DNA from 2 places in the Arthrobacter sp. Soil_C_49 genome. Region 2 is predicted to be linked to the other one. Evidence: riboswitches for the same ligand, from Rfam matches in the RefSeq annotation. Region 2 holds a riboswitch; the other holds the start of a gene.
The links. A riboswitch is a leader RNA that binds a small molecule or an ion and turns the genes downstream of it on or off. The one in region 2 is predicted to bind glycine.
Positions count from the first base shown of each region.

Region 1: it holds a riboswitch for glycine, as region 2 does, so the genes downstream of both, gcvP (aminomethyl-transferring glycine dehydrogenase) here and gcvP (aminomethyl-transferring glycine dehydrogenase) in region 2, are expected to answer to the same signal.

Region 1 covers NZ_JBDGJZ010000023.1:116-12,062, reverse strand. The annotation lists gene lipA (lipoyl synthase) at 11-1,009, opposite strand; gene AC3A4Z_RS22445 (L-serine ammonia-lyase) at 1,023-2,450, opposite strand; gene glyA (serine hydroxymethyltransferase) at 2,626-3,945, opposite strand; gene gcvH (glycine cleavage system protein GcvH) at 3,942-4,325, opposite strand; gene gcvT (glycine cleavage system aminomethyltransferase GcvT) at 4,360-5,481, opposite strand; gene gcvP (aminomethyl-transferring glycine dehydrogenase) at 5,491-8,361, opposite strand; glycine riboswitch at 8,409-8,531, opposite strand; glycine riboswitch at 8,532-8,626, opposite strand; gene AC3A4Z_RS22420 (mycofactocin-coupled SDR family oxidoreductase) at 8,859-9,692, shown strand; gene AC3A4Z_RS22415 (cupin domain-containing protein) at 9,754-10,371, opposite strand; gene AC3A4Z_RS22410 (Tm-1-like ATP-binding domain-containing protein) at 10,645-11,947, shown strand, end outside.
Region 2 covers NZ_JBDGJZ010000003.1:208,074-226,812, forward strand. The annotation lists gene cycA (D-serine/D-alanine/glycine transporter) at 1-1,096, opposite strand, end outside; gene AC3A4Z_RS07240 (methylenetetrahydrofolate reductase) at 1,086-1,934, opposite strand; gene lipA (lipoyl synthase) at 2,006-3,025, opposite strand; gene AC3A4Z_RS07250 (L-serine ammonia-lyase) at 3,039-4,466, opposite strand; gene glyA (serine hydroxymethyltransferase) at 4,798-6,120, opposite strand; gene gcvH (glycine cleavage system protein GcvH) at 6,117-6,500, opposite strand; gene gcvT (glycine cleavage system aminomethyltransferase GcvT) at 6,638-7,759, opposite strand; gene gcvP (aminomethyl-transferring glycine dehydrogenase) at 7,770-10,622, opposite strand; glycine riboswitch at 10,675-10,782, opposite strand; glycine riboswitch at 10,784-10,881, opposite strand; gene AC3A4Z_RS07275 (Na+/H+ antiporter) at 11,066-12,940, shown strand; gene AC3A4Z_RS07280 (SRPBCC family protein) at 13,034-13,441, opposite strand; gene AC3A4Z_RS07285 (ArsR/SmtB family transcription factor) at 13,438-13,752, opposite strand; gene AC3A4Z_RS07290 (hypothetical protein) at 13,786-14,085, opposite strand; gene AC3A4Z_RS07295 (VOC family protein) at 14,133-14,492, shown strand; gene AC3A4Z_RS07300 (DUF427 domain-containing protein) at 14,614-14,898, shown strand; gene AC3A4Z_RS07305 (DUF5655 domain-containing protein) at 14,959-15,315, shown strand; gene AC3A4Z_RS07310 (hypothetical protein) at 15,379-15,834, opposite strand; gene AC3A4Z_RS07315 (hypothetical protein) at 15,917-16,519, opposite strand; gene AC3A4Z_RS07320 (PEP-utilizing enzyme) at 16,519-16,851, opposite strand; gene AC3A4Z_RS07325 (hypothetical protein) at 16,902-17,108, opposite strand; gene AC3A4Z_RS07330 (hypothetical protein) at 17,329-17,967, shown strand; gene AC3A4Z_RS07335 (hypothetical protein) at 17,967-18,131, shown strand; gene AC3A4Z_RS07340 (hypothetical protein) at 18,208-18,660, shown strand.

The DNA of each region.
Region 1 (11,947 bases), on a different contig from region 2:
GCGAATGCCACTACCTGAGGAGGGAGCTGGCTTCCTGGCGGGTGGTGCCGGAAGACTCGATGTGGGCCAGTTCTGCCGGGATGTCCCAGCCCTTCTTGCGCATCGCGGTGGCCCAGAGCCTGCCGGCGCGGTAGGAGGAACGGACCAGCGGGCCACTCGTGACGCCGAGGAAGCCGATCTCGGTGGCCTCGTCCTGGAGGTCCACGAATTCCTGCGGCTTGACCCACCGGTCCACCGGCAGGTGCCGCTCGGACGGGCGCAGGTACTGGGTGATGGTGATCAGGTCGCACCCGGCCTCGTGCAGGTCCTTCAGGGCTTCGGAGATTTCTTCGCGGGTTTCGCCCATGCCCAGGATCAGGTTGGACTTGGTCACCATGCCCAGGTTCCGGCCCTGCGTGATCACGTCCAGGGAACGGTCGTAGCGGAACGCCGGGCGGATCCGCTTGAAAATCCTGGGCACGGTTTCGACGTTGTGTGCGAACACCTCGGGCCTGGAATCGCAGATCGCGGCGATGTGTTCGGGTTTGCCGGAAAAGTCGGGGATCAGCAGCTCCACCCCGGTGCCCGGGTTCAGTTCGTGGATCTTGCGGACCGTCTCGGCGTACAGCCACACGCCCTCGTCCTCGAGGTCGTCGCGGGCCACGCCGGTGACGGTGGCGTAGCGCAGCTGCATCGCCTGCACGGACCGGGCCACCTTGGTCGGTTCGAACATGTCCACCGGGGAGGGTTTGCCGGTGTCGATCTGGCAGAAATCGCACCGCCGGGTGCACTCGGACCCGCCGATCAGGAACGTGGCTTCCTTGTCCTCCCAGCACTCAAAGATGTTGGGGCAGCCGGCCTCCTCACACACCGTGTGCAGGCCTTCCTTCTTCACCAGGTTCTTGAGCTGGACGAACTCCGGGCCCATCTGGACCTTGGCCTTGATCCAGTCCGGCTTGCGCTCCACCGGGACAGCAGAGTTGCGCTGTTCAACGCGGAGCAGCTTCCGGCCTTCAGGTGCCAATGTCATTGCTCTTCTTTCTTCAGCATTCGACGACGTTGACGGCGAGGCCGCCCATGGCGGTTTCTTTGTATTTGGAGCTCATGTCCTTGCCGGTCTCGCGCATGGTCACAATGACCTCATCCAGCGAGACCCGGTGCGAACCATCGCCCCAGAGCGCCATCTTCGCGGCGTTAATCGCCTTGGCTGCCGCGATCGCATTCCGTTCAATGCAGGGCACCTGCACCAGGCCCCCGATCGGGTCACACGTCAGGCCCAGGTTGTGCTCCATCGCGATCTCCGCCGCGTTCTCCACCTGCGCCGGGGTCCCACCCATCACCTCGGCCAGGCCCGCCGCCGCCATCGACGACGCCGAACCCACCTCGCCCTGGCAGCCCACCTCAGCCCCGGAAATCGACGCCTGCTCCTTGTACAGCACCCCCACGGCGCCGGCAGCGAGCAGGAACTTCACCACCACGTCGTCGCGGTCCTCCTGGCTGGCGTTCTCCATCCCCGGCGCGAAATGCAACGCGTAAAACAGCACCGCCGGGATGATCCCGGCCGCCCCGTTCGTGGGGGCAGTGACCACCCGCCCGCCGGAGGCGTTCTCCTCATTGACCGCCAGCGCGATCAAGTTAACCCACTCCTGCCAATACTTCTGGTCGTAGAAGTCCTCGTCCTGGCCCTCGCTGTCCGGCCGTGAACTTTCCTTCTTCAACCGGTCATACCAGTCTGGGGCGCGGCGGCGAACCTTCAGCCCGCCCGGCAATACCCCGGTCCGCGTTAGGGACGTCGCTACGCAGTTCTCCATCACCGACCAGATATGCAGCAGTCCGGCCCGAATCTCCGCCTCCGTCCGGATCGCCTTCTCATTCACGAACATCACCTCGGCGATCCCCAGCCCGCTCTCCCGGCAATGCTTCAGCAATTCCGCCGCGGTCCGGAACGGCAGGGGCAGTTCCTTCTTGGACGCCTCCAGCTCCTGCTGAGCCGCGTCCTCTTCGCCCTCCCGGACGATGAAACCGCCACCGACCGAGAAGAACGTCGCCGTATGCAAAACCTCCCCGGCCTCATCACTTACGGTGAACGTCATCCCGTTCGTGTGCCGGGGCAGCACCGTCAACGGCCGCAGCACCATGTCCTTCACCCCATAGGGCAACGGCACGGCACCGGCGAGCTGCAGCATCCCGGTCTCGGCGATTGCGGCCAGGCGTTCCCCCACCTCCTCGGGCAGGATCAGCTCCGGATGGAACCCCTCCAGCCCCAGCAGCACCGCGGTCATCGTCCCGTGCCCGTGCCCCGTGGCCGCCAATGATCCGTATAGATCCACCCGCAACCCCGCCACCGACCCCAGCACCCCGGAAGCCTTCAGCTCCTCCGCGAACACAGCAGCAGCCCGCATCGGCCCCACAGTATGAGAAGAGGAAGGGCCGATGCCGATCGAAAAGAGATCGAAGACTCCAACAGCCATGACGGGTTCCTATCTACAAGCGGTTCGTGGTCGGGGCAGGAGGTGACGGACGCGGGCCCGGTATCCGTGAGCATGCGTCTAAGGAAGCGTCACGTCCGCTCAGCGGGCGTATTCGCGACCGAGCACGCGGAGGCTGCCGGTCCCACCGGGCAAAAGTGACCACGGGCAGGAAGCCTTAGGCGAGGTTCGTGACGCCCGGGTAGAGCGGGTGGGCTGCAGCCAAGGCCTCGACGCGGTGACGCAGCCCCGAAAGGTCCGCGTCGGCGTCGGCCGTCAAAGCTTCGGCGATGATGTCGGCAACCTCGCGGAAGGCAGCTTCGCCGAACCCACGCGTGGCGAGCGCCGGCGTGCCGATCCGGAGACCGGAGGTGACCATCGGCGGGCGGGGGTCGAACGGGACGGCGTTGCGGTTAACTGTGATGTCGATGGCCGCGAGGCGGTCCTCGGCCTGTTGCCCGTTGAGCTCGCAGTTGCGCAGGTCAACGAGGACCAGGTGCACGTCGGTGCCGCCGGAGATCACGCTGATGCCGTTGGCGGTGACGTCGGGCTGGACCAGGCGTTCGGCCAGGATCCGGGCGCCGGCGAGGACGCGCTCCTGGCGCTCCTTGAACTCGGCCGAGGCCGCGATCTTGAACGCGACGGCCTTGCCCGCAATGACGTGTTCCAGCGGGCCGCCCTGCTGGCCCGGAAAGACAGCTGAGTTGATCTTCTTGGCGATGTCGGCGTCGTTCGTCAGGATGATGCCGCCGCGCGGACCGGCGAGGGTCTTGTGCGTGGTGGACGTGGTGACGTGCGCGTGCGGCACCGGTGACGGGTGCAGCCCGGCGGCCACCAGTCCGGCGAAGTGCGCCATGTCCACCATCAAGTACGCGCCCACGGAGTCGGCGATGCGGCGGAACTCGGCGAAGTCCAGCTGGCGGGCGTATGCAGACCAGCCGGCCACGATCAACGCCGGTTTGGTCTCCTGCGCCAGTCGCTCCACCTCGGCCATGTCCACGGTGTGGGTGTCCTCACGGACGCCGTACGGCACCACGTTGTAGAGCTTGCCGGAGAAGTTGATCTTCATGCCGTGGGTGAGGTGGCCGCCGTGGGCCAGGTTCAGGCCCATGATGGTGTCGCCGGGCTTGATCAGCGCGTGCATCACCGAGGCGTTCGCTTGCGCGCCGGAGTGCGGCTGCACGTTGGCGAACTCCGCGCCGAACAGTGCCTTGATGCGGTCAATGGCGAGCTGCTCCACGACGTCCACGTGCTCGCAGCCGCCGTAGTAGCGCTTGCCTGGGTAGCCCTCGGCGTACTTGTTGGTCAGCACCGAGCCCTGCGCCTGCATCACGGCGACGGCGGTGTGGTTCTCGGAGGCGATCATCTCCAGGCCGTCACGCTGCCGGGTGAGCTCGTCGTCAATCTTCGCTGCGATCTCAGGGTCCAGTACGGACAGGTCCGCGTCCAGGGACGGGGAAACGACCTGGGCGAATTTGGTCACTGCTGCCGGGTTCACAGTTCACCGCCGTTTGCTGCGGCGTATTCTTCAGCGGACATGAGCGGGCCTTCTTCGGTGACGGCCACCTTGAAGAGCCAGCCGGCGCCGTAGGGATCATTGTTGATCAGCGCGGGGTCGGAGACCACTTCGTCGTTGATCTCCACAACCTCGCCGGTGACGGGTGCGTAAAGGTCCGAGACGGACTTGGTGGATTCCACCTCGCCGCAGGTCTCCCCCGCAGTCACCGAGGAACCAACCTCGGGCAGGTCCACGTACACAATGTCGCCCAAGGCATCGGCAGCCACAGCGGAGATCCCGACGCCGGTCGGTCCGGATCCGTCAACAGCAACCCACTCGTGCTCGGCGGAGTACTTCAGTTCAGCAACAACTTTGCTCATGATGATTTTCCTTTGCTTGCTAGGTCTTGTTTGATTACTTTTGGCGCTTGTAGAACGGGAGTTCGACGATCTCGAAGCGTTCGGGTTTGCCGCGGAGGTCCACGTCCAGGACGGTACCGGGGGCGGAGTGTTCGACGTCGACGTAGGCCATGGCCACTGGGTAGCCGAGGGTGGGGGAGGGTTGGCCGGAAGTCACCTCGCCAATCAAGGTGCCGTTCTTAAGGACCGGGTAGTGCACGCGGGCTGCACGGCGGCCGGTGCCTTTGAGGCCCACAAGCTTCTGGCCCGCGGTGGAGCCGACGCCGGCAGCTTTGACCGCTGCCAGTGCTTCCTTGCCAACGAAGTCGCTTTCCTTCGCCAGCGACACCACCGGGCCCAGCCCTGCTGCGTAGGCGTTGACGTGCCGGGACAGCTCGTTGCCGTACAGCGGCATTCCGGCTTCGAGGCGGAGCGAATCGCGGCAAGCGAGACCGGCGGGGACCAGACCTTCCCCTGCCCCGGCTTCCAACAGCGCATCCCACAGCGCTGGGGCCGCCGCGTTGTTGGCGTAAATCTCGAAGCCGTCCTCGCCCGTGTAGCCGGTCCGGGCAAGCAACAGGTGCTGACCGTTGATCTCTACTTCGACGGCCGCGTAGTACTTCAGCTCCGTCACCAGCGAGTGCTGTTCGGTGGGGACCAGCTTAAGCAGGATGGCCTCGGCGTTCGGTCCCTGCACGGCGATGAGGGACGTCTCGGTGGAGGCGTCCTCGACTGTGACGTCGAACGCGGCTGCCCTTTCGGCCAGTGCCCTTGCCACCACCTTGGCATTGCCGGCGTTGGGCACCACCAGATAGCGGTCCTCTGCACGGCGGTAGGAAATCAGGTCGTCGATAATGCCCCCATCTCGTTGGCAAATCAGCGAGTACTTGGCCTTGCCGACGGCAACGGCGGACAGTTTGCCCACCAGCGCATAGTCCAGGAAGGCACCGGCGTCAGGGCCGGTCACCCAGATTTCACCCATGTGGGAGAGGTCGAACAGGCCGGCGGCGTTGCGCACGGCGTGGTGTTCGGCCAGTTCAGAGTTGTACTTCAGGGGCATCTGCCAGCCACCGAAGTCGGTGAAGGAGGCGCCGGCGAGCTTGTGCTGCTCGTAGAGCGCGGTGTAGTTCTCAGTCATCGGAATTCCTTAGTTCTCAAATTCGGAAAGCGGAGGGCAGGAGCAGACCAGGTTGCGGTCCCCTGCTGCGCCGTCGATGCGGCCGACCGGCGGGAAGTACTTGTCCTGTCGGAGGGAGGCCACCGGGAAGGCGGCCTGCTCACGCGGGTACGTCCGGTTCCAGTCGGAAGATAAGACGGCGACTGCCGTGTGGGGCGCGTTGCGCAGCGGGGACTTCTCCACGGTGAAGTCACCGGCGGCCACCTGGTCGATCTCCTGGCGGATGATGATCATAGCTTCGATGAAGCGGTCGATCTCCGCGAGGTCCTCGGACTCGGTGGGCTCCACCATGAGCGTGCCCGCCACCGGGAAGGACAGCGTGGGGGCGTGGAAGCCGAAGTCGATCAAACGCTTCGCCACGTCCTCGGCCGTGACGCCGGTCTTCGCCGTGAGTTCGCGCAGATCAAGGATGCACTCGTGCGCCACCAAACCGCTCTCGCCGGTGTAGAGGACCGGGAAGTGCTCATCCAGACGGGCGGCCACGTAGTTCGCGGCGAGAAGCGCCGACTTGGTGGCCTCGGTCAAACCCTGGCCGCCCATCAGCTTCACGTAGGCCCAGGAGATCGGCAGGACACCGGCGGAACCGAAGCGCGAAGCCGAAATGGCAACGCCATGTCCGGCTTCGTGGGCGGCCTTGTTGGCGTCGCCCGGCATAAACGGGGCGAGGTGCGCCTTCGCCGCAACAGGTCCGACACCGGGTCCGCCGCCGCCGTGCGGGATGCAGAAGGTCTTATGCAAGTTCAGGTGGGAGACGTCGCCGCCGAACTTGCCCGGCTGTGCCAAACCAACCAAAGCGTTCAGGTTCGCGCCGTCAACATACACCTGGCCGCCGGCCGCGTGGATGGCGTCGCAAACCTCTCGCACATCGGCGTCGTAAACGCCGTGGGTGGACGGGTAAGTGATCATGATGGCCGAAAGGACGTCCTTGTGGGCGTCAATCTTGGCCTGCAGGTCAGCGTGGTCGATGGTGCCGTCGGCGGCAGTGGCCACCACAACAACCTTCATACCCGCCAGTACGGCGGAGGCGGCGTTGGTGCCGTGGGCTGAGGCTGGGATGAGGCAGACGTTGCGCTGCGCCTCGCCCCGGGAGTGGTGGTAGCCGCGGATGGCCAACAGGCCGGCGAGTTCGCCCTGGGATCCTGCGTTGGGCTGGATGGAAACCTGGTCGTAGCCGGTGATTTCGGCGAGGTCAGCTTCCAGGCCGGCGATGAGTTCACGCCAACCGGCAGTCTGGGAATCCGGTGCGAACGGGTGGATGGAGGCGAACTCCGGCCAGGAGATGGCTTCCATCTCGGCGGTGGCGTTCAACTTCATGGTGCAGGAGCCCAGCGGGATCATGGTGCGGTCCAGCGCCAGGTCGCGGTCGGAGAGGCGGCGGATGTAGCGCAGCAGCTGGGTTTCGGAGCGGTGGGTGTTGAACACCGGATGCTGTAGGAACGCCGAGATACGCTCAACGGCGCTGTCCAGCGCAAAGCCGTCCGTGCTACCTGTTATGCGTGCACCGTAGGCGGCCACTATGGAGAAGGAGTACATGACGTCTGCAATGACTTGGGCAGTCGTTGTTTCGTCGGTTGATACGCCGACCAGGTCGCTGTCGATGACACGGAGGTTGATGCCTTTGGCTTCAGCGGCTGCGACCACGCTTCTCGCTTTACCGGGGACACGGACCGTGATGGTGTCAAAGAAGCTGGTGTGCAGCACCTCCAAGCCAGCGGCTTGGAGGGAGCCCGCAAGGATTTTGGCATTTTCATGCACGGCTTGGGCGATTGCTTTTAGCCCGTGGGGGCCGTGGTAGACCGCATACATGGAGGAGACGATGGCCAGCAGTGCCTGCGCGGTGCAGATGTTGGAGGTGGCCTTTTCGCGGCGGATGTGTTGCTCTCGGGTCTGGAGGGCCAGGCGGTACGCGGGGACGCCGGCGTTGTCCTTGGCAACGCCCACGAGGCGGCCAGGGAGGGTGCGTTCGAGGCCCTTCTGGACAGCCATGTACGCGGCGTGCGGCCCCCCAAAGAACAACGGCACGCCAAAACGCTGAGTGGAGCCGACGGCGATGTCCGCCCCCTGCTCGCCCGGAGGCGTAATGAGGGTCAGTGCAAGCAGATCGGCGGCGACCGTAACCAGGGCACCACGTTCTTTCGCGTCCGCGATGACGGCGCTGTGGTCGAAGACCCGGCCGGAGACACCGGGCTGCTGGAGCACCACACCGTTGATGACGCCCTCGGGCAGTCCCTCGGCAAGGTCGGCGACTTCAACCTCGAAGCCGAGCGCCTCGGCACGGCCCTTCACGATGGCGATGGTCTGCGGTAGGCAATCGGCGTCTAGGACAGTCTTGGCGTCCCTGGCGTCCTTGTTCTTGTTGGCTCGGCGCATCATGAGGACCGCTTCGGCTACCGCGGTGGCTTCATCGAGGAGCGACGCGTTGGCGATGGGCAGGCCCACCAGGTCCTGGATCATGGTCTGGAAGTTCAGCAACGCCTCGAGCCGGCCCTGGGAAATCTCCGGCTGGTACGGGGTGTAGGCGGTGTACCAGGCGGGTGCTTCGAGGATGTTGCGGCGGATTACCGGAGGAGTCACGGTGTCGTAGTAGCCCTGCCCGATCATCTGCACGGCGGTCTTGTTCTTGGCGGCCAGCCCGCGCAGTTCGGCGAGGGCTTCCACCTCACTCAACGCGCCGGTCAGTTCCAGGGAAGAGTCCTGTCGGATGTCGGCCGGAACAGCCGAGTCGACTAAGGAATCAATGGAGTCGTAGCCAACAGCCTTCAACATGGCTTCGACTTGGTCTTGCCTGCGCGTGCCGATGTGGCGGTCGACGAATGCAGCAGCTTTGGAATTGGCGGTCATAAGGAACTCCAGTGTCTACCAGCGCTTCAGGCGCCGGTGTTTGGGTTCCTCCCCGCTCTGTATTGGACCTGAGAGTTTCCGCTGCTCCTCGTCATGGCGTGGAGCAGCTTGCACCGTCGGTGAGCCCGTTCCCCGCAGAAGGAGTTGGCCGGGCTGCTTTCCAGAGTTGCCGCGTTGCAGCGGTACGTGGGCCTGAGAGATTCCTGGGGAGGGTTTGCTCCTACGGCGCCGACGGGGGTGTGCCGGACTCTCCCGCTGCAACTTAGTGGCACGTGTTCTGTCGTGATTACGACTACAAAGTACACCGCGGTCAGGGGTAATGGCAACCAGTGCCGAAAATGTCTTGCAACCAGGGGGCCAAACCGGCAGCGAGAGAGCGTGGCGGGGAAAAATACCCAAAAACCCTCCTTTTGTTCGACGCCAGCATGTATCGTGAGGTGGATAAACCAAATCTGTACGCTAGGACCGTTCAGAACCGATAGAATGGAGAGTCCGCTATGGCAGGACGATTTGACGGAAAAGTTGCTTTCATAACCGGTGTAGCTCGTGGGCAAGGGCGTTCGCATGCCGTTGGCCTTGCCTCCGAAGGCGCCCACATCATCGCAGTAGATGCATGCGCACCCATTGACACCGTTCCCTATGAAGGGGCGTCCTCAGCAGAGCTTGAGGAAACGGTCCGGCAGGTAGAAGCAGTTGGCGGCAAAATCCTGGCTCGCCAAGTGGACGTCCGCGATCTGGATGGCTTGACCGCTACTGTCAAGGACGGCGTGAGTGAGTTCGGCCGTCTGGATATCATCCTCGCAAACGCAGGCGTCGTCTCCTACGGTCAGCTGGCCGAACTGGACGAAGAAACCTGGCAAACGATGATTGACATCAATCTGACGGGTGTGTGGAAGACGGTCCGGGCAGGTGTACCGGCTATGATCGAGGCCGGCAACGGTGGGTCCATCATCCTGACTAGTTCCACGGCCGGGCTGAAGGCGTTGCATACCCTTGGCCATTATGTCGCGGCTAAACATGGCGTCATCGGCCTGATGCGTAACCTGGCCAATGAACTTGCCCCCCACAACATCAGGGCGAATGCGCTTGCCCCGACCAATGTTGACACCATCATGCTGAACAACCCTGGGGTCTTTAAGATGTTCCGCCCGGACCTGGAGAACCCGAACGCTGAGGACGCCCACTCGGGCTTCGTGGAGCATCACCTGATGAAGGTACCAATGATCGACACCGCGGATGTCACCAATGCGGTCAAATGGCTCGCCTCCGACGAGGCTCGCTACATCACTGGCGTCACGTTACCGATTGACCTTGGACTGCTCGCCAAGTAGAAAAGCCCGGCGGGCCGGTACTGATTGCAGCAGTATCGGCCCGCCGTTTCCAACCAGGCTTTTAGAAGCTTTTGGGCGTGTCAATCCAAATGTATTCGGTGACTGTTGTGGCTACGTTCTCCATCCTGTGGGGAATCGTACTGGGAAACCAGATTGAATCCCCGGGTTCGAGGAAATAAACCTGATCCTCCAAGACAACTTTGAGCCGGCCGGACAAGACCATTCCCCATTCTTCACCCTCGTGCGTATAGGGTTCATCACCAGTCGACGCGCCGACCTCGTAGCGTCCATAGATGGCTTCGATGGCTTCCGACTCTGGAGGGGAAGCGAGTTCAAAGCGGACGCCGCTGGATTCCATGCCTGAGCGGCTGCCGCTCAGGTACGACTTTGGACCCATGGGAGTTCGTTCGGCTGCCCGGACGACCCTGCCCTTGTCCTGTGTTGGCTCAGAGAAGAAGTAGGTGATGTTCGTACCGAGTGCTGCCGCCATGCGCTTTAATGTCGAGATTGACGGCTCGACCTTACCCTTTTCGATGTCGCTCACCAACGATGCTGAAACCCCTGCGCGTCCGGCAAGCCCGCGAATACTGTACTGGTATTGGTTCCTCAGCTCCCGCAGGCGGTCGCCAATCTGGACCGTAGAGTCCGCTTCTTCTTCGATCTCGCTGGTTTCGCTCATCCGCGTCCACTCCCTCATTCCTAGGTACATCGGCTCAGCGCTGCTCGTCACCACCTGCTCACAGCCTGAAACGCACCTTCGTTCGGTCTTACCGAATCTATTTTACGCATCGCGCTCCGGACGTCACTGCACCCTCGCCGGGGAATCCAACCTTCCAGCAACAAGCTGCGTCGAACGTTCCGACACTAAAAAGCGTCGTCCGTTCGGTGAGATCGAACGAAAAGTCGAAAATGCTCTTGACGTTGTACGCCAAGTCGACATAACGTGAGTGGCATGACGCACGCAAAGAAGCCTGAAGGTGTTCGACAAGTCGAACGGGGCAGCATCGGAACATGGCTTACGGTTCTCGTGATTGGCACTCTGGACACTAAGTCGGTTGAGCTGACCTCCGTTGCGGCGGAAATAGAACAGCTTGGCGCAAGCGTGATCCTGCTCGACACTTCCGGCCGCGCCCACCGTCACCTCACAGGGGCTCAGCTCAGCGGGGGACGGCCGCTCATTAGCCGGGAGGAAGTAGCCCAGGCGGCCGGCTATTCCAGCGAGCAAATTGACAGTATGGATCGTGGTGAGGCTGTCGCCGCACTCCGGGCTGGCGTCGCCGCTTCCTTCTCGAAGATGGTAAGCGACGGCCGCATCCATGCTGCGCTCTGTGTCGGGGGAGCGGGCGCTTACGTCACTCGCACGGCGTTTGAGGCATCCCCGGTTGGTTTTCCTAAAATGGTCGTTTCGCCCCTGGCCTCGGGTAACCGGAAGTTCGAGCCATACGTCGGGACGAGGGACGTCGCCACCCTGCATTCAGTCGCGGATATTGTCGGTCTGAATTCCATCACCTCCGCGGTTCTTCGTTCCGCAGCGGGCTATGTAGTCGGCGCGGCCGCCGCCACAGCCCATGTCAAGCGCGACGGAAAACCCCGCCCGGCAATCGCCGTCTCGCTGAATGGCAACACCACTGACGCGGTGATGAGAGCCCGCGACCAGATCGAAGGGGACGGCTTTGACTTGGTGGCGTTCCATGCCAATGGCGTGGGCGGCCGGGCCCTGGAGAATTTTGTGGCCTCCGGCGAGGTCGCCGCCGTTCTTGACTTCACCCTGACCGAACTGGCCGGTACCAAGATCGGTGGGCTGATGGATGCCGGACCTGGCCGTATGGAAACCGCTGGCCGCCTAGGTCTTCCCCAGGTTCTAGTTCCGGGATGCCTCGACTTCATCACCTGCGGCGACTTGGCGGAAACCCAGCGGCAGTATCCCGGACGAACAATGTTCGGCCACAACCCCGAGCTGACCCTGGTCCGTCTGGACGCCCGGGAAATGATCATCCTCGGACAGGAATTCGCTAAGAAGGCAAACTTGTCCACCGGCCCCACCGTTATCTGCATCCCCGAGGGCGGCTTCTCCATTAATGACCGCGAGGGCGGCCGGTTCTGGTCCCCTTCAGCTAACCAGGCATTCATCAAAGCCCTTAAAAACGAACTTCGGCCCGACATCAAAGTCATACACAGCGATCGCCATATCAATGACGACGAGTTTGTGTCCGAAGTGGTTGCGGAGCTGCGCCGCCTGTTATCAGACGCCCACC
Region 2 (18,739 bases):
AGGCCTTGCCGATGTCCTGGCCCGCGTACATCAGCACCACGCCGGAGAGCAGCAGCACGCAGGAGAGGAACAGGGCGTTCTGCGGGACCTTGCGGGTGGACAGGTGCCGGAAGACCGACGGCGCGTCCCCCTCCTGGGCCAGGCCGTAGACCATGCGGGAGGTGGAGTAGATGCCGGAGTTGGCCGAGGACATGGCCGAGCTGAGCACCACCAGGTTCACCACGGTGGCGGCGGCGCCGAGGCCGGCCAGGGAGAACATGGCGATGAACGGGCTGTGCCCGGCCTGGAACTGGGTCCATGGCGTAACGGACATCAGGATGATCAGGGCGCCCACGTAGAACAGGAGCACACGGATGGGGATGGAGTTGATGGCCTTGGGCAGGTTCTTCTCGGGATCCTTCGCCTCGGCGGCAGTGGTGCCCACCAGCTCAATGCCCACAAACGCGAACACCGCAATCTGGAAGCCGGCCACGAAACCCATGAACTCGTTCGGGAAGAACCCGCCGTGGCTCCACAGGTTCGTGAAGGTGGCAGGGCCGGCGTCGGACTGGAAGCCGGTGAAGATCATAAACATGCCCACGATGATCAGCGCTGCGATGGCGATGATCTTGATCAGGGCGAACCAGAACTCGGTCTCGCCGAACGCCTTCACCGTGACGAGGTTCAGGATCAGGAGGATGGCCACGGTGGCCAGGCCCGGGATCCACAGCGGCAGTCCCGGCCAGAGTTCCTTGGAGTAGCCGGCGATGGCGATCACGTCCGCGATACCGGTGATCACCCAGCAGAACCAGTAGGTCCAGCCGGTGAAGAAGCCCGCCCAGGGGCCCAGGAGGTCTGCGGCGAAGTCGCTGAAGGATTTGTAGTTCAGGTTGCTGAGCAGCAGTTCGCCCATGGCCCGCATCACGAAGAACAGCATGAAGCCGATGATCATGTAGACGAAAATGACGGACGGTCCGGCCGCGGAAATGGTTTTGCCCGAGCCCATGAACAGGCCCGTGCCGATGGCGCCGCCAATGGCGATCAGCTGGATGTGCCGGTTGGTGAGCTGCCGCTCAAGGTGCGGCTCCTGGTGGGACACTGCAGGTTTAGTTGTCATGTGCTGCTCCTCGAATCAATGCTGTCTGGAGTGCTGAAGTGGTTGCCTGGTCCGGTCCCGCGGGGAGTTGATTGCCGGGGACGGACTGCAGGCTGTTGAAGCTGTAAAGGTGGATGCCGGCGATGCTGCCGGGCTGGCTTTCCAGGCCGGCGATGAGGCCGTCCGGCGAGTAGCGGTCGCCGCTAAGGAGCTTGCGGGCCAGCGGGCCCTTGCGGCTGAGGAATTTCAGGGAACTTCCGACGCCGATCTGCGCGCCGAGTGCCACCAGCTTGGTCCGCGGCACGGACCCCGCCACACCCGCCCAGACGGGCAGGTGGACGCCTTCGCGGCGCAGGAGCGCCGCATAGTCGTGGATTTTTTCCGCAGAGAAGCACATCTGGGTGACCACGTGTGCGGCCAGGTGCTGCTTGGCCAGCAGGCTGTCCAGCAGATCAACCGGGCTCACCGCAGGGTGGCCCTCAGGGTAGCCGGCTACGCCCGCCCGCATGGTGCCGCCGGTGTACTGGGCGATGTCTTCGAGGACCGGAAGTGCCGAGCGGTAAACACCGGCCGGCTGTTTCCGGTCTCCCCCAATAACGAAGACTTCGCCGATCCCGGCGGCATCGCACGCGCGGACAATCCCGGTGAGCTCCGCCTGGCTGCTGATGCTCCGGGCGGCGAGGTGCGGCACCACGTTATAGCCGGCGTCGCTCAGCTCCACGGCGGTGCGCAGGGTCCGCTCGATGCCGTGGTGCGGCAGACAGGTCACGCTGAGCGTGGTGGTTCGAGGCACCGAGGCCTGAACCTGCCCAACGATTCCCTGTGAAGGGATGATTTCGATTCTGACGGGGAACATCATTGGTCCTGTCTATGCATCAGGTATTGGATCATCAGCGCTTGCCGGAGGCCGGGCGCCTCACGCCGTGGCGATTACGCCGTGGCGGCGAGCAGTGAGCTTGCTTCCTGGCGGGTGGTCCCGGAGTCCTGGATGCCGTCGGCGATGTGGGCGAGTTCGGCGGGGATGTCCCGGCCTTTCTTGCGCATGGCGGTGGCCCAGAGCCGGCCGGCCCGGTAGGAGGAACGGACCAGCGGGCCGGACATGACGCCGAGGAAGCCGATCTCCTTGGCCTCGTCCTGCAGGTCCACGAACTCCTGCGGCTTGACCCACCGGTCCACCGGCAGGTGCCGCTCGGACGGGCGCAGGTACTGGGTGATGGTGATCAGGTCGCACCCGGCCTCGTGCAGGTCCCTCAGCGCTTCGGAGATCTCTTCCCGGGTTTCACCCATGCCCAGGATCAGGTTGGACTTGGTCACCATACCCAGGTTCCGGCCCTGCGTGATCACATCCAGGGACCGCTCGTACCGGAACGCCGGCCGGATCCGCTTGAAAATCCTCGGCACGGTCTCCACGTTGTGCGCGAACACCTCGGGCTTCGAATCACAGATCGCGGCGATGTGCTCGGGTTTGCCGGAGAAGTCCGGGATCAGCAGCTCCACCCCGGTCCCGGGGTTCAGCTCGTGGATCTTCCGGACCGTCTCGGCGTACAGCCACACACCCTCATCGGCCAGGTCGTCACGGGCCACACCGGTCACGGTGGCGTAGCGCAGCTGCATGGTCTGCACGGAGCGGGCCACCTTGGTGGGCTCGAACATGTCCACAGGGGAGGGCTTGCCGGTATCGATCTGGCAGAAATCACACCGCCGCGTGCACTCGGACCCGCCGATCAGGAACGTGGCTTCCTTGTCCTCCCAGCACTCAAAAATGTTCGGACAGCCAGCCTCCTCACACACCGAGTGCAGGCCCTCTTTTTTCACCAGGTTCTTCAGCCCGACGAATTCCGGGCCCATCTGGACCTTGGCCTTGATCCACTCCGGCTTGCGCTCCACCGGAACAGCAGAGTTGCGCTGCTCAACGCGCAACAGCTTCCGGCCTTCAGGTGCCAATGTCATTTCCGTACTTCCTTCAGCATTCGACGACGTTGACGGCGAGGCCGCCCATGGCCGTTTCCTTGTATTTGGAGCTCATGTCCTTGCCGGTCTCGCGCATGGTCACAATGACCTCATCCAGCGAGACCCGGTGCGAACCGTCGCCCCACAGCGCCATCTTCGCGGCGTTGATCGCCTTCGCCGCCGCGATCGCGTTCCGTTCAATGCAGGGCACCTGCACCAGGCCCCCGATCGGGTCGCAGGTCAGGCCCAGGTTGTGTTCCATCGCGATCTCTGCCGCGTTCTCCACCTGGGCCGGGGTCCCGCCCATCACCTCGGCCAGGCCTGCCGCCGCCATGGACGACGCCGAGCCCACCTCGCCCTGGCAGCCCACCTCGGCCCCGGAAATGGACGCCTGCTCCTTGTACAGCACCCCCACGGCGCCGGCAGCGAGCAGGAACTTCACCACCACGTCGTCGCGGTCCTCCTGCGAGGCGTTCTCCATCCCCGGCGCGAAATGCAAAGCGTAAAACAGCACCGCCGGGATGATCCCGGCCGCACCATTCGTCGGGGCAGTGACCACCCGCCCGCCGGAGGCGTTCTCCTCATTGACCGCCAGCGCGATCAAGTTAACCCACTCCTGCCAATACTTCTGGTCATAGAAGTCCTCGTCCTGGCCCTCGCCGTCCGGCCGTGAACTTTCCTTCTTCAACCGGTCATACCAGTCAGGCGCCCGACGACGGACCTTCAGTCCCCCGGGCAACACACCTTCGCGCTTCAGGCTGGTGGCCACGCACTCCTCCATCACCGACCAGATATGCAGCAGGCCTTCACGGATCTCCGCGGGAGTGCGGCTGTCCTCCTCGTTGATCCGCATGATGTCGCTGATGCCGAGGCCTGTTTCCCGGCAGTGCTCCAGCAGCTCGGCGGCGGTGCGGAAGGGCAGCGGCAGTTCTTTTTTGGATTCCTCGAGTTCCTGCTGTGCTGCATCCTCCTCGCCCTCGCGGACGATAAAGCCGCCGCCCACCGAGAAAAACGTTGCCGTGTGCAGGACGTTGCCCTCGGCGCCGGACACCGTGAAGGTCATGCCGTTGGTGTGGCGGGGCAGGACGGTCAGCGGCCGCAGCACCATGTCCTTCACCCCGTAGGGCAGCGGGACCGCACCAGCCAGTTGCAGCAGGCCGGTATCGGCGATTGCGGCGAGTCGTTCCTCCACCTCGTCCGGCAGGATGAGCTCCGGATGGAAGCCCTCCAGTCCCAGCAGGATCGCGGTCATGGTGCCGTGGCCATGGCCCGTCGCGGCGAGGGAACCATAAAGGTCCACCCGCAGCGACGCCACGTCCGAGAGCTTGCCCAAGCCTTTGAGCTCCTCCGCAAAAACGGCAGCAGCCCGCATCGGGCCCACAGTGTGGGAACTGGAAGGCCCGATGCCAATGGAAAAGAGGTCAAAGACTCCAACAGCCATGCGATTGTTCCTAACTAAACGTGGTTGGGGTGGAGCGGGCAGGACATCCTCTGTGTGCCGGGCCCACGCCGTCCGGGTTCCCTGGCCGAGCTTGCGAGGCTAGGGGACGGTGGGGAGCATGCTGCCGGATGCCCCGCCCACTCCGAAGGCACCTCACCAGGCGAGGGACCCGCCAGCGCCGGCAGAGCCGGACTTTTCGAAAGCGTGCGTCAAAGCGACGAAGTGGGCCCACGCCGGCAGGGTTCCCTGGCCGAGCTTGCGAGGCTAGGGAGCCGGTGGGGCGCAGCACGCGTGAAAATGTCCGGTCCGCCGGTCCCGAAGCCAGCCAACTCTAGGACAGAGGTGCGAGGGCCGGGTACAGCGGGTGGGCTTGGGCGAGGGTTTCGACGCGGTGACGCAGCCCGGAAAGGTCTGCATCGGCGTCGGCCGTCAAAGCCTCGGCGATGATGTCCGCAACCTCGCGGAATGCGTCCTCACCGAACCCGCGGGTGGCCAGCGCGGGCGTGCCGATCCGCAGGCCGGAGGTGACCATCGGCGGGCGCGGGTCGAACGGCACGGCGTTGCGGTTCACCGTGATGTCGATGGCCGCGAGCCGGTCCTCGGCCTGCTGGCCGTCGAGCTCGCAGTTGCGCAGGTCAACGAGGACCAGGTGCACATCGGTGCCGCCGGAGACCACGCTGATGCCCTTGGCGCTGACGTCGGGCTGGACCAGGCGCTCAGCCAGGATCCGGGCGCCGGCCAGGACACGTTCCTGGCGCTCCTTGAACTCGGCGGACGCGGCGATCTTGAATGCCACGGCCTTGCCCGCGATGACGTGTTCCAGCGGGCCGCCCTGCTGGCCCGGGAACACAGCCGAGTTGATCTTCTTGGCGATGCCGGCGTCGTTGGTCAGGATGATGCCGCCGCGCGGACCGGCGAGGGTCTTGTGCGTGGTGGAGGTGGTGACGTGCGCGTGCGGCACAGGCGACGGGTGCAGCCCTGCGGCCACCAGCCCGGCGAAGTGCGCCATGTCCACCATCAGGTAGGCGCCAACGGAGTCGGCGATGCGGCGGAACTCGGCGAAGTCCAGCTGCCGGGCGTAAGCGGACCAGCCGGCCACGATCAGCGCCGGCTTGTGCTCCTGGGCCAGGCGCTCCACCTCGGCCATGTCCACCGTGTGGCTGTCCTCGCGGACGCCGTACGGCACCACGTTGTAGAGCTTGCCGGAGAAGTTGATCTTCATGCCGTGGGTCAGGTGGCCGCCGTGGGCGAGGTTCAGGCCCATGATGGTGTCGCCCGGCTTGATCAGCGCGTGCATCACCGAGGCGTTGGCCTGGGCGCCGGAGTGCGGCTGCACGTTGGCGAACTCCGCACCGAACAGCGCCTTGATCCGGTCGATGGCGAGCTGTTCGATGACGTCCACGTGCTCGCAGCCCCCGTAATAGCGCTTGCCCGGGTAGCCCTCGGCGTACTTGTTGGTCAGCACCGAGCCCTGCGCCTGCATCACGGCGACGGCAGTGTGGTTCTCGGAGGCGATCATCTCCAGGCCGTCACGCTGGCGGGTGAGTTCGTCGTCGATCTTCGCGGCGATCTCGGGGTCCAGTGCGGACAGCTCGGCGTCCAGCGACGCGGAGACTACCTGCTCAAAGGCCGCGGTAGCGGCAGTGGCGCTCACAGTTCGCCGCCATTGGCTGCGGCGTACTCTTCAGCGGACATCAGCGGGCCCTCTTCGGTAACGGCCACCTTGAAGAGCCAGCCTGCGCCGTAGGGATCGTTGTTGATCAGGGCGGGGTCGGAGACCACTTCGTCGTTGATCTCCACCACTTCACCGGTGACGGGGGCGTAGAGGTCCGAGACGGACTTGGTGGATTCCACCTCACCGCAGGTCTCCCCCGCGGTCACCGTGGAGCCGACCTCGGGCAGGTCCACGTACACGATGTCGCCCAGGGCTTCGGCAGCCACAGCGGAGATCCCGACGCCGGCAGGCCCGGATCCGTGAGAAGCAATCCACTCGTGCTCGGCCGAGTATTTAAGTTCAGCAACAACTTTTGCCATGTGTATTTCCTTAGGTTCGTGTTTATGAAAGTGAGAGAGCGTCAGCCCAAACCCCACATCAAGTGAGAGAGCGTTTAGTTAAAACCCGCATCAAGTGAGAGAGCGTTTGGCCAAACGCGGCATTAAGTGAGAGAGCGTTACTTCTGGCGCTTGTAGAACGGGAGCTCTACTACTTCGAACGGCTCTGCCTTGCCGCGGAGGTCGATGTCCAGGGCGGTACCGGGTGCTGAGTGTTCGACGTCGACATAGGCCAGGGCGATCGGGTAACCGAGCGTGGGGCTCGGCTGGCCGGAGGTTACCTCGCCCACCACGTTGCCGTCCTTGAGGACCGGGTAGTGGCTGCGGCCGGCGCGGCGGCCCAGGCCCTTCAGGCCCACCAGCTTGCGGCCCGAGGTGGACCCGGCGCCCAGTTCCTTGAGCTCCGCCAGCACGGCCCTGCCCACGAAGTCCGATTCCTTCTTGAGTGACACAACCGGCCCCAGCCCGGCGGCGTAGGGGTTGACTTCCCGGGAGAGCTCGTTGCCGTAGAGCGGCATGCCGGCTTCGAGGCGGAGCGAGTCGCGGCACGCCAGTCCTGTGGGGATGAGCCCGTGGCCGGCGCCTGCTTCGAGCAGCGCGTCCCACAGGCCGGCAGCATCCTCATTGGGGATGTAGATCTCGAAGCCGTCCTCGCCGGTGTAGCCGGTGCGGGCCAGCAGGAGCTGCTGCCCGTTGATCTCGACTTCAACCGCGGCGTAATACTTTAGCTCCGTCACCAGCCCGTGCTGCGCCGCGGGGACCAGCTTCAGGAGGATGGCCTCGGCGTTCGGTCCCTGGACGGCGATCAGCGAAGTTTCGGCGGACACGTCCTCCACCTTCACGTCAAAGTTGGCAGCACGCTCGGCCAGTGCAGCGGCAACCACCGCAGCATTGCCGGCGTTGGGGACCACCAGGTACTTCTGTTCACCAAGGCGGTAGGAGATGAGGTCGTCGATGATACCGCCGTCTTCCTGGCAGATCAGCGAGTACTTTGCCTTTCCGACGGCAACAGCGGAGAGCTTGCCGACAAGGGCGTAGTCGAGGAAAGCTCCGGCGTCAGGGCCGGTGACCCAGACCTCGCCCATGTGGGAGAGGTCGAACAGGCCGGCGGCGTTGCGCACGGCGTGGTGTTCGGCGAGCTCGGAGCTGTACTTCAGCGGCATCTGCCAGCCGCCGAAGTCCGTGAAGGAGGCGCCGGCAATCTTGTGCTGCTCGTACAGCGCGGTGTAGTTCTCAGTCATCACAGAATCCTTAGTTTTCGAACTCGGAAAGCGGCGGGCAGGAGCAGACCAGGTTGCGGTCCCCTGCTGCGCCGTCGATGCGGCCCACCGGCGGGAAGTACTTGTCCTGCCGGAGCGAGGCCACCGGGAAGGCGGCCTGCTCACGCGGGTAGGAGCGGTTCCATTCAGAGGAAACGACGGCGGCTGCCGTGTGGGGTGCGTTCCGTAGCGGGGAGTTCTCCACCGGGAAGTCCCCGCCAGCCACCTGGTCGATTTCCTTGCGGATGGTGATCATGGCTTCGATGAAGCGGTCGATTTCCGCGAGGTCCTCGGATTCGGTGGGTTCCACCATCAGGGTCCCCGCCACCGGGAAGGACAGGGTGGGGGCGTGGAAGCCGAAGTCGATGAGCCGCTTGGCCACGTCCTCGGCTGTGACGCCGGTACGGGCCGTCAGGTCGCGCAGGTCCAGGATGCATTCGTGCGCTACCAGGCCGCTTTCGCCGGTGTAGAGGACCGGGAAGTGCTCGTCCAGGCGGGCGGCAACGTAGTTCGCAGCGAGCAGTGCGGACTTGGTGGCTTCGGTGAGCCCCTGGCCGCCCATCAGCTTCACGTACGCCCAGGAAATCGGCAGCACGCCAGCGGAACCGAAGCGTGAAGCGGAAATCGCCACTCCGTGCCCGGCCTCGTGGGCAGCCTTATTGGCGTCGCCCGGCATAAACGGTGCGAGGTGTGCCTTGGCAGCAACCGGGCCGACGCCGGGTCCGCCGCCGCCGTGCGGGATGCAGAAGGTTTTGTGCAGGTTCAGGTGGGACACGTCGCCGCCGAACTTGCCCGGCTGCGCCAGCCCAACGAGCGCGTTCAGGTTGGCGCCGTCCACGTAGACCTGGCCGCCGGCGGCGTGGATGGCGTCGCAGACCTCGCGGACGTCGGCGTCGTACACACCGTGGGTGGAGGGGTAGGTGATCATGATGGCCGAGAGGACGTCCTTATGGGCCTCGATCTTGGCCTGCAGGTCCGCGTGGTCGATGGTGCCGTCGGCAGCGGTGGCCACAACAACAACCTTCATGCCGGCCAGGACGGCGGACGCGGCGTTGGTGCCGTGCGCCGACGCCGGGATGAGGCACACGTTGCGCTGCGCCTCGCCGCGCGAGTGGTGGTAGCCGCGGATCGCCAGCAGGCCGGCAAGTTCCCCCTGGGAACCGGCGTTGGGCTGGATGGACACCTGGTCGTAGCCGGTGATCTCGGCGAGATCCGCTTCCAGTCCGGAAATCAGTTCACGCCACCCTGCGGTCTGGGAGTCGGGGGCAAACGGGTGGATCGAGGCGAATTCGGGCCAGGAAATGGCTTCCATCTCGGCTGTGGCGTTCAGCTTCATGGTGCAGGAACCCAGCGGGATCATGGTGCGGTCCAGGGCCAGGTCCCGGTCGGAGAGCCGGCGGATGTAGCGCAGCAGCTGGGTCTCGGAGCGGTGGGTGTTGAACACCGGGTGCTCCAGGTAGGTGGAGGTGCGCAGCACCTGCTCCGGCAGCTCGAAACCCTCGGCAGACACCACGGGACCGGCGCCAAAGGCGACAACAACCGCGGAGAGGACCTCCGGCGTCGTGGTTTCATCGACTGACACGCCAACTGTGTCCGCGTCGATGAGGCGCAGGTTGATGCCCCGGGCTTCGGCGGCGGTGATCACCTTGGCGGCTTTGCCGGGGACGCGGACGGTGATGGTGTCGAAGAAGGTATCGGACACCAGTTCCCGGCCGGCGATCTTAAGCGTGGCGGCCAGGGCGCGGGCGTTGTTGTGGACGGTTTCGGCGATCGCCTTCAGGCCGTCGGGGCCGTGGTAAACGGCGTAGAAGGACGAGACGATGGCGAGCAGTGCCTGCGCCGTGCAGATGTTGGACGTGGCCTTCTCGCGGCGGATGTGCTGCTCGCGGGTCTGCAGTGCCAGGCGGTATGCGGGGACGCCGGCGTTGTCCTTGGAGACGCCCACGATTCGGCCGGGGAGCGTGCGCTCCATGCCGTCGCGGACGGCCATGTAGGCGGCGTGCGGTCCGCCAAAGAACAGCGGCACGCCAAAGCGCTGGGTGGAACCGACGGCGATGTCCGCGCCCTGCTCGCCCGGTGGAGTGATCAGGGTGAGTGCCAGGAGGTCGGCTGCGACAGTGACCAGCGCGCCGCGGTCCTTGGCCTCGGCGATAACGCCGGACTGGTCCCAGACGCGGCCGGAAACGCCGGGCTGCTGCAGGACGAGGCCGTTGATGTCGCCGTCGGGCAGGCCGGCCGTGAGGTCGGCAATTTCCACCTCGAAGCCGAGGGCTTCGGCGCGGCCCAGCACGATGGCGATGGTCTGCGGGAGCAGGTCGGCGTCCAGGACAGTCTTGCCGTCCTTGGCCGTCTTGTTCTTGTTGGCCCGGCGCATCAGCAGCACGGCTTCGGCCACGGCGGTGGCTTCGTCCAGCAGGGAGGCGTTGGCCACCGGGAGCGCGGTAAGGTCCTGCACCATGGTCTGGAAGTTCAGCAGCGCCTCGAGCCGGCCCTGCGAAATTTCCGGCTGGTAGGGCGTGTAGGCGGTGTACCAGGCGGGGGCTTCGAGGATGTTGCGGCGGATCACCGGCGGAGTCACGGTGTCGTAGTAGCCCTGGCCGATCATCTGCACGGCCATCTTGTTTTTGCCGGCCAGCTTGCGGAGCTCGCCGAGGACCTCGACTTCGCTGAGGGCGCTCTCAAGGGTGAGTGGCGTGTCCTGGCGGATGGAATCGGGCACGGCGCTGTCAACGAGGCCATCGAGGGTGTCGTAGCCGACGGCCTTGAGCATGGTGTCGATGTCGGACTGGCGGCGCGCGCCGATATGGCGGTCTGCGAAGGTGGTGGGGGACGATTGAACCGTCATAAGAGGAACTCCATAATTCAGGTGGTGCCGGAGCACCACGTTGATTCGGGTTCCTCCCCGCTCTGTATTGGACCTGAGAGTTTTGTGTAGTCCTGCTGTTCGGCAGGGCGCCACTTGCACCGTCGGTGAGCCCGGTTGCCCGGACTGCTTTCCAGAGTTGCCTTGCCGCGGCGGTACGTGGGCCTGAGAGATTCCTGGGGAGGATTTGCTCCTACGGCGCCTGCAGAACGTACCGGCAGGACTCTCCCGCCGCAGATCATCAGCACGTGCCACTGGTGGGTGACACGGCTCACAGGTTACAGGATCCGTGGTCAGGATGCAAAATGAGGGCCAGCTTTCGGGCGGGCGGACGACGGCGGCACGTCCCGCCGTCGTCCCCTCACCGGAAGTGCCGCAGGGCTCCGTGCAGGGACACCCTTGGCAGGGCCTGAGACAATGGCCGGATGGAGATCGCCCTGGGACTTCTGGTTCTCGTTGCGGTGGTTTGCGCCGGAAGCGCGCTGGGCCGAAAACTGAACATTTCCGTTCCCCTGCTGCTGGTACTGGTAGGCGTGATCGGCTCCTTCCTTCCGTTCGTGCCGGACATTGAGCTGAACCCGGAAATGGTCCTCGTGGGGCTGCTGCCGCCGCTTCTCTATGCCGCGGCGCTGCGGACGTCCCTGTTCGACTTCAGCTCCAACCGCCGGTCCATCGGCCTGCTATCGGTGGGGTATGTCATTTTCGGCACTATCGCTGTGGGCTTTGTGGTGTGGTGGCTGTTCCCGGAGATCCCGCTGGCGGCCGCGTTTGCGCTAGGGGCCGTGGTGGCACCCCCGGACGCGGTGGCCGCCACCTCCATCGCCCGGAAGGTGGGGATGCCGCGCCGGATCGTCACCATCCTGGAGGGTGAATCCCTGGTCAACGACGCCACGGCATTGATCTGCCTGCGCGCAGCGATCGCCGCGATTTCCGGGACGGTGTCCGTGGCGGGGATCGCCGCGGACTTCCTGCTCGCGGTGGGCGGCGGCCTGGTGGTAGGCATCGCCGCGGCCTACGTGCTGACGGAACTGCGCAAGCGGATCCGGAACGTCCCCATCAACACCTCCACGTCGCTGGTGGCTCCCCTGGTGGCGTACCTGCCGGCGGAAGCGATCCACGCGTCGGGTGTCCTGGCCGTCGTTGTCACCGGGCTCATCATGGGCACCAAGGCGCCGTCTATGCCCAACGGTGCCGCCCGGCTGAGCCAGCGCAGCAACTGGAATACGGTGCAGTTTCTGTTGGAAAACTCGGTGTTCCTGCTGATCGGGCTGCAGGTGCGCAGCATCGTGGAGGGTGTCCAGGACGATTCCCTGGGCGCTGGCCGGATCTGGATGGGCTGCGCGGTGATCCTGCTGGCGGTGCTGGTCCTCCGCCCCGTGTGGGTTTTCCCCGCGACATACCTGCCCCGGCTGATTCCCGCGGTGCGGCGCAGCGACCCGGCGCCGCCCTGGCAGTTCCCCGCCATTGTGTCCTGGGCCGGGATGCGCGGCGTGGTCACCCTGGCCGCAGTGTTGGTGCTGCCCGAGGACCTGGAACACCGGTCTGTGCTGATCCTCGCTGCCCTTGTTGTGGTGGGCGGGACCCTGACGCTGCAGGACTTTACCCTCCCGGCACTGGTCCGTGCGCTGCGGGTGCAGGGTCCGGACCAGCGCGAGGATGCCCTGAACAAGGCGTCGCTGATGCAGCTGGCCACCGCCGCCGGCGTGGCCCGGTTGCAGGAACTGGGCACTGAGAACGATCCGCCCGAGGTCCTGGCCATGCTGAAGCGGCGCACGCAGGAGCGCGGGCTGGCCGCGTGGGAACGGCTGGGCCGGCCGTCGGCGGAAACGGCAACACCCAGCGAGCGCTATGCCCGGCTCCGGCTCGCCATGCTGGAAGCGGAACGTGCCAAGGTGCTGGAGCTGCGCCGCGGCGGCGAGTACGCGCAGGAGGTCCTCACCGACGTCCTGGAGCGGCTGGACGTTGAGGAATCCATGCTGGACGTGGCGCTGGATGAGGTAGACACGTCCGGCGAGGGCGGCGGGGAAGGCATCGCAAGGCCGGGCGGGGTGTGCGACCACCTCGAGTCGGCGCGGCCCCGGGAGGTTCCGGCCGACGCGTTCTGCGCTGACTGCGTCAGGGAAGGTACGACGCCGGTGCACCTGAGGATGTGCCTGGCCTGCGGGCAGGTGGGGTGCTGCGATTCCTCCCCCGCAACCCACGCATCGCGGCATCACGAGAAGACCGGGCATCCGGTCATGCGCAGCATTGAGCCGGGCGAGGACTGGCGCTGGTGCTACCAGGACGACCTGCTGGGGTGATGGCCGGCTGAGGCGCGGCCTGCCCACGTCACGCCTGCCCACGTGAGGGGACGACGGCGGGGAGGTCCCGCCGTCGTCCGGTCACCTGAAACGTCAGGAAACGCCGGCGAGAACGCCGTCAATCCGGGTAAGCAGCCCCGGCCAGCCGTTGCCCATGCCCTCGATGGCCTGTTTGCCCATGGGGGTGTCGAGGCGGAAGCCCGCGTGTTCGTGATGGAGCACAGTGCCGCCATCCGCCGGCTCGAGGCGCCAGGTGATGGTGGTGTCCAGCACGGCCTCGGAGAAGAGGAAGCTGATGGAGGTGCCGGGATCCACGGTGAGGACTTCGCACTGCTGCTGCCCCCAGGAGCCCATGTCCATGGTGAAACGGTGGCCAACGACTGGCGCGATATCGCCCGGCGCCCACCAGCGGGCCAGCAGCTCGGGGGTGGTCAGCGCGGCCCACACGGATTCGGCGGGGTGCGGGAAGCGGCGTTCGAGCCGGATGGCGTTCTCGGTCATGACGGTTTCTCCTCGTCCAGAAGTTCTGCCAGCGCGTCGAGGCGCTGGTCCCAGTAGTGCTCGAAGTGCTTCACCCAGCCGCCGATCTCGGCCAGGGCCTGCGGCTGGAGGTGGTACAGCCGGTTACGTCCGTGGCGCTCCTCGCGGACCAACCCGGCCTCGCGGAGTACGGCAAGGTGCTCGGAGGCCGCCGGGCGGCTGAGGTTCAGCAGCCCGGTGAGTTCGCCCGCTGTCCGGGGACCCTGGCGGAGCTCGTCGAGGATCACTCGCCGCGCAGGGTTGGAGACGGCGCCGAATACGTCAGGAAGCACCGAACCAGTATATGTCGGAAATTTCCGACATATCTAGCGGGTGCCGGTTTTCCTGCCGAGCCTGTACCCGGCCCAGAAGGCGAGCAGGAGCAGCCCCACCACGGCGACGGTCAGGCCGATCTGGGTTCCTTGGGTTATCAGAACAGCGCCGTTGGCAGTGAAGGGCGTATTGCTGAGCGGCGCGTAGGCGAACCAGCCGATGTAATCCCGGTTCAAGATGGCGATGAGACCGCCGGCCAGCACCGCCGCGAAGCCCGCGAAGGGCAGGACGGTGAGAAGAACTTTGGCAGATTTGGATGTGTTGGGCTGCCCGGCAGCGTTGTTTTCCCCCATGGAACCGAGTCTAGCCGGGGCTGTTCGGCCGCCATTAGGCTGGGCGGATGTTGACCATCGGCAGCACCGTCCTTGGCGTCAACGACGTCGCCCGCGCCACCGCATTCTGGCACGCCGCCCTGGGGTATGTTCCGCAGGAGCCCGGCGACGAGACCTGGGTGATCCTCGTGCCGGAATCGGGCCCGGGGGCGCAGCTGGCCCTGATGCGGAGCGAGACGCCGGTCCAGGAATACCCCCGGATCCATCTGGACTTGTACGCGGACAACCAGGCCGCCGAGGTGGAACGGCTGGTCTCCCTCGGCGCCCAGCGGGTGGACTGGGACCTGTATCCGGAGGACCCTGATTTCATCGTGCTTGCTGATCCTGACGGGAACAGGTTCTGCGTCATCGACAAGAGCCCGCGGTAGCACCGCCGGCGGACGCGCCCGAGGAACGCTGACGTTCGGGAACATTCCTGTCCGCTATCCCGTTGGTATCCCTACGACCCGCGCCTCCTTTGAACGCGGCGGCGCTTACGGAAGGGAACCTATGGCCAGGGCTATCTGGAACGAAAAAGTTATCGCCGAATCGACGGACACCGTGGTGGTGGAGGGCAACCATTACTTCCCCCGCGAAGCCGTCAACGCCCACTACCTTCGGGACAGCGACCTCTCTTCCGTCTGCCCGTGGAAGGGCAGGGCCAGCTATCACACGCTCGAAGTTGACGGAAAGCTGAACGTGGACGCGGCCTGGTACTACCCGGAGACAAAGCCGCGGGCAAAGCAGATCGAGGACCGGATCGCGTTCTGGCGCGGCGTCACCATCGAGGCTTAAGAACAGAAAGCAGCGGACGACGGCGGAACCTCCCGCCGTCGTCCAGGCCAGTAGGCCACCATGGTGATTGTGGATGCACAGCAACTTTTCCCCGGCGCCCTCACGGAGATTTATGATGCGCTTTCAGCGCGGATGTCCGGGCTGGGTGACGACATCGTCGAAGAGTTCTCGAGAACCCAGGTGAGTTACGGGGCGGCGCGGAAGTTCACGTGGCTCACCCCCATCACGAAGAGCAAAGCGCTGCTGACCATGGATATGTGGGATGAGCACCACGCCTCGTTCGTCCGTGACATCATTCGGTTTCATCACGACAAACACACCCACCAGGTGGAAGTGCGCACCCCAGCCGACATTGAGTCCGTTGCCGCCCTCGGCTGGTTTGAGGATTCAGCCGCCTGGGGCCGTAAGCAACGTTGACCAGTTGGCTGCTTCGTCAGCGCCGGCATCATCGCCTCCCCCGGGTGATTGGCTCAGTTCCAGTTATGAGCCGACGGTGACGTACTCGCCATTGAGCTTTTCTGCCAGGCGTTCGATGTCCCTCGTCGAGGGTTGGCCGGTGGCCATCTCAGTGAAGTCGACAACCATCCAATTCATCCCATGGACGAGATGGATTTTGCCTTGGTTGGAGTCAGACAAGATCTGGTAGGTTTCGCGAAATGCTTTCTCATCTGCAAAAAGGTCTATCTGAACCTTTTCAAAGCACAGCTTCTGTGCGGAGGACAGCCTGATGCCGTCACCCATTGGAACAATTGGATCACCAACAGGATCAGCTTCGCAGGCCAGGACGTCATCGACGGCGGTGTAAGCCTCATCCATGGAGCTGAAGCCTTGTAGGTTCTCGCTTCCAGGCTGCTCTTTGACGACACATCCCGCGACCGGAACGGCCACAAGAAAAGCCGCCGTTGCAATATTTAGAAAATGCCTGTTTTTCGTCACTTTTACCCCCAGGTTATTTATCGCACTGTTTCACATGAGGGGGGAACCCTAAAAGCCTTTCCGGTCAGCCGGGGTGCGGTATCTATCGCTGGATGCCGAGAGTGGCGATGAGATCCTCGTGGAACTCGAACCATACGCGGTGAAAGGAATCGCGGTCCGTGGCGACTAACCAGGCTGGTTCTGTGGCTGCGTTTGCCACCGCCTGGTCGAGCCGGTGCGCGTATCCGTCAAACCGGGGCAACGCTCCAGCCAGGCGGGTTTCCAGCCCCCGGAAGGAGGCTGCGGCCTCGGCAAAGGTTTGATGCTTCTCGTGGTCCAGCCCTTGATTTGGCTGGTTGTCCTGAGACAGCCGGTCAAGCTGAAGCTGGCTGCAGGCGGCGACGATATCCGTGTTGAGGGGCACAAACTCCGCGTGCACGGAGGTGACCACGGCACGTGCACCCGCCAATTCAAGTTCCTCTGCCAGGAGCCGTTCATTTTCTGTCCTGCCGGCGACAGTCAGCGACCAACCCCGAGAGTCCCCGAATGAGGAGCGCACGGCCCACCCCTTCGAGCCGGCTTCGATGAGAAGGCGTTCGACTTGTTGGGGATCCTGGCCAAACCTTTTTGCCACTGCCTCAGTGTCGGCAAAGCCGAGGAGCCTCATGGAGTGGAGGGTGAGCAGCATCGTGGGCTTCAAACTCATCACGGCCCCTTTACCGGCGCTGCCGTGACGGTTCCCTGGGTTCCGTCGACCACGATGGTGGTTCCGGCCGGGAACAGGTGGAGGGCACCGGCTACCCCTAAGACAGCGGGGATGCCATATTCGCGAGCCACGATGGCGGCGTGTGAAAGCATGCCGCCTGTTTCCGTCACGATTGCACCGGCTAGCCCGAACAGCGGTGTCCAGGCAGGGTCAGTGGTCCGGCAGATAAGGATGTCGCCGGGCTTCACCGTGGAAAATTCGTCCACGCTGTCAACTGTCCTTGCCGTGCCGCACGCGGTCCCCGGGCTGGCGCCGGTTCCAAAGGAAGTCATCAACCAAAATTACCGGGTCAACAATCCATGCGCAGGACGAATTCTTGACTTCATCCTGATGCACTACTGCGCCGGGGGTTGGGCTTCTGAGCTTCCGGCGGCGGGAGTACCACAACGAGTAACGTCGCGAATGGCCCGAGGAACATTGACATGAGAAACCATGCCAACCGGCTCCGGTTCTTCTGTTCGGCCAATCCGGCATTGATCAGCGCGATGGCGAACCACATGCCGCCCCCATTGACATAGTTGCTATCCATTGGCCTACTCAACCACATGGGGATTTTGCGAACTCAGGTTTCGTCGTCGCGAAATCACGGGTTACAACGGAAACGATCAGAACCGGATCATCCAAATCTGTTTGGGTGGGGGTCGGGCAGTCAGGGCTAGACTGGCGTGGTTAGGACGGATTGGGGGATCCAGAGCGGCTCGCGCCGCTGTTCCGCTGGTCGGTCGCCGCCAGCGGACCAAGGGATGACCATGACCTTCTTTCAGAGCTTTCCGGTACCGCCGTTGCCGCCGCAGCCGCGGTCGACAAGATACGTCCCGCCGCCTTGGGTGGCTCCTCCCTCTCATGAGCTGCCGGCCGTCGTACATGTGGGCAAGTTCCTGCACCGCAGTCCGTCGATCGTTGTGGGTGTGAAGAGCGCTGAGGTGTTTTCCACAGGCTGCTCCTTCAGCCTGTCCTGGCTATGTCGACGCGTCGACCAGAATGACGAAGACTGGGCTGTTCTTCAGGAAAATTTCCATCACTCGGGGATGGGCTTCCGCCACGGCCGGTCACAGCAGACATCCTTGATGCTCGGCGTCCAGTTCCCCGATGGTTCCAAAGCCAGCACTGCCAATCAAGGGCCCCACGGCCTCAGAGGAGTCGGTCAGGATCCCGAACCACCGACGCTTGCCCTGAACAACGGAGGGGGCAGCGGGGGCGACGACGAGCTATCGGGCACCGGCACGATCTGGCTGTGGCCGCTTCCTCCGGCCGGGGAATTTCGCTTGCTGGCTCAGTGGACCGCCCTTGGCATGCCGGAATCATCCGTAGTCGTGGACGGAGCCCAGCTTCGGGAGGCCGCGGCAGGCACCCAGAAGTACTGGCCGGAGGAGGGTACGCAAGGATGATGGCTCTCGACAGTCTGGTCCTGACCGTGGTCTTCGCGGCGGTGTTCTTCTACGTCCTTTACGGCGTCATCCGCGCCGCAGTCCGGGACGGCATACTTCAGGCCGAGAAACGTCGGCAAGGGGCGGACAGGCCGCCGTTTGATGACAGCGGCGTAAGGTCGTGACTTTGCAGAGCTGGCTTGTGGCCGGGTTCGGAGTTGGAGCGCGGCGCCTTTGCACGCCCTCGGAGAATGGACAACCATGAACAAAGCTTTTCCCGCCCTCGCTGTAGCGACTTTCGCTGCCCTGTTGTTCACCGGGTGCTCGTCTTCCGCTCCCAATACAGCTACGCCCGTTGAGAGGCCAGCCAGCCAAACGGCTGCCGCTCCTGACTCCATACCCAACTCCTCCCCTGCGTCGAACAAAACAGCAGACTTTGTGACAGCCAACGCGAACGCGGGCTGGGTTGGCCACATCAAGTCTGTGACTGAAATCGAGCCGGGAAGAATCCGGATCTACACCAGTGTCGTTGACCCGCAGACCGCCAGCGGCAGCGAGGCGGCCGTGACCGCGATCGCCATCTGCGAGTCCGCAGTGGCTCTGTTCGGGCCAAGCTATGTATCGGTTCTGGAAGACGACGGCACCAGCTTCGTGCTGTACGGACACCCGTCAGTCCCCGAGGGTGCCTGCGCGGACGTTCGACCATCACAATAGCGGCGCCGGCCGGGACCAGATTCCCCGGAACGGGTTCCGTCCGACGGCGGTCGACTCCTCAATGTCAACTAGCAGCCAG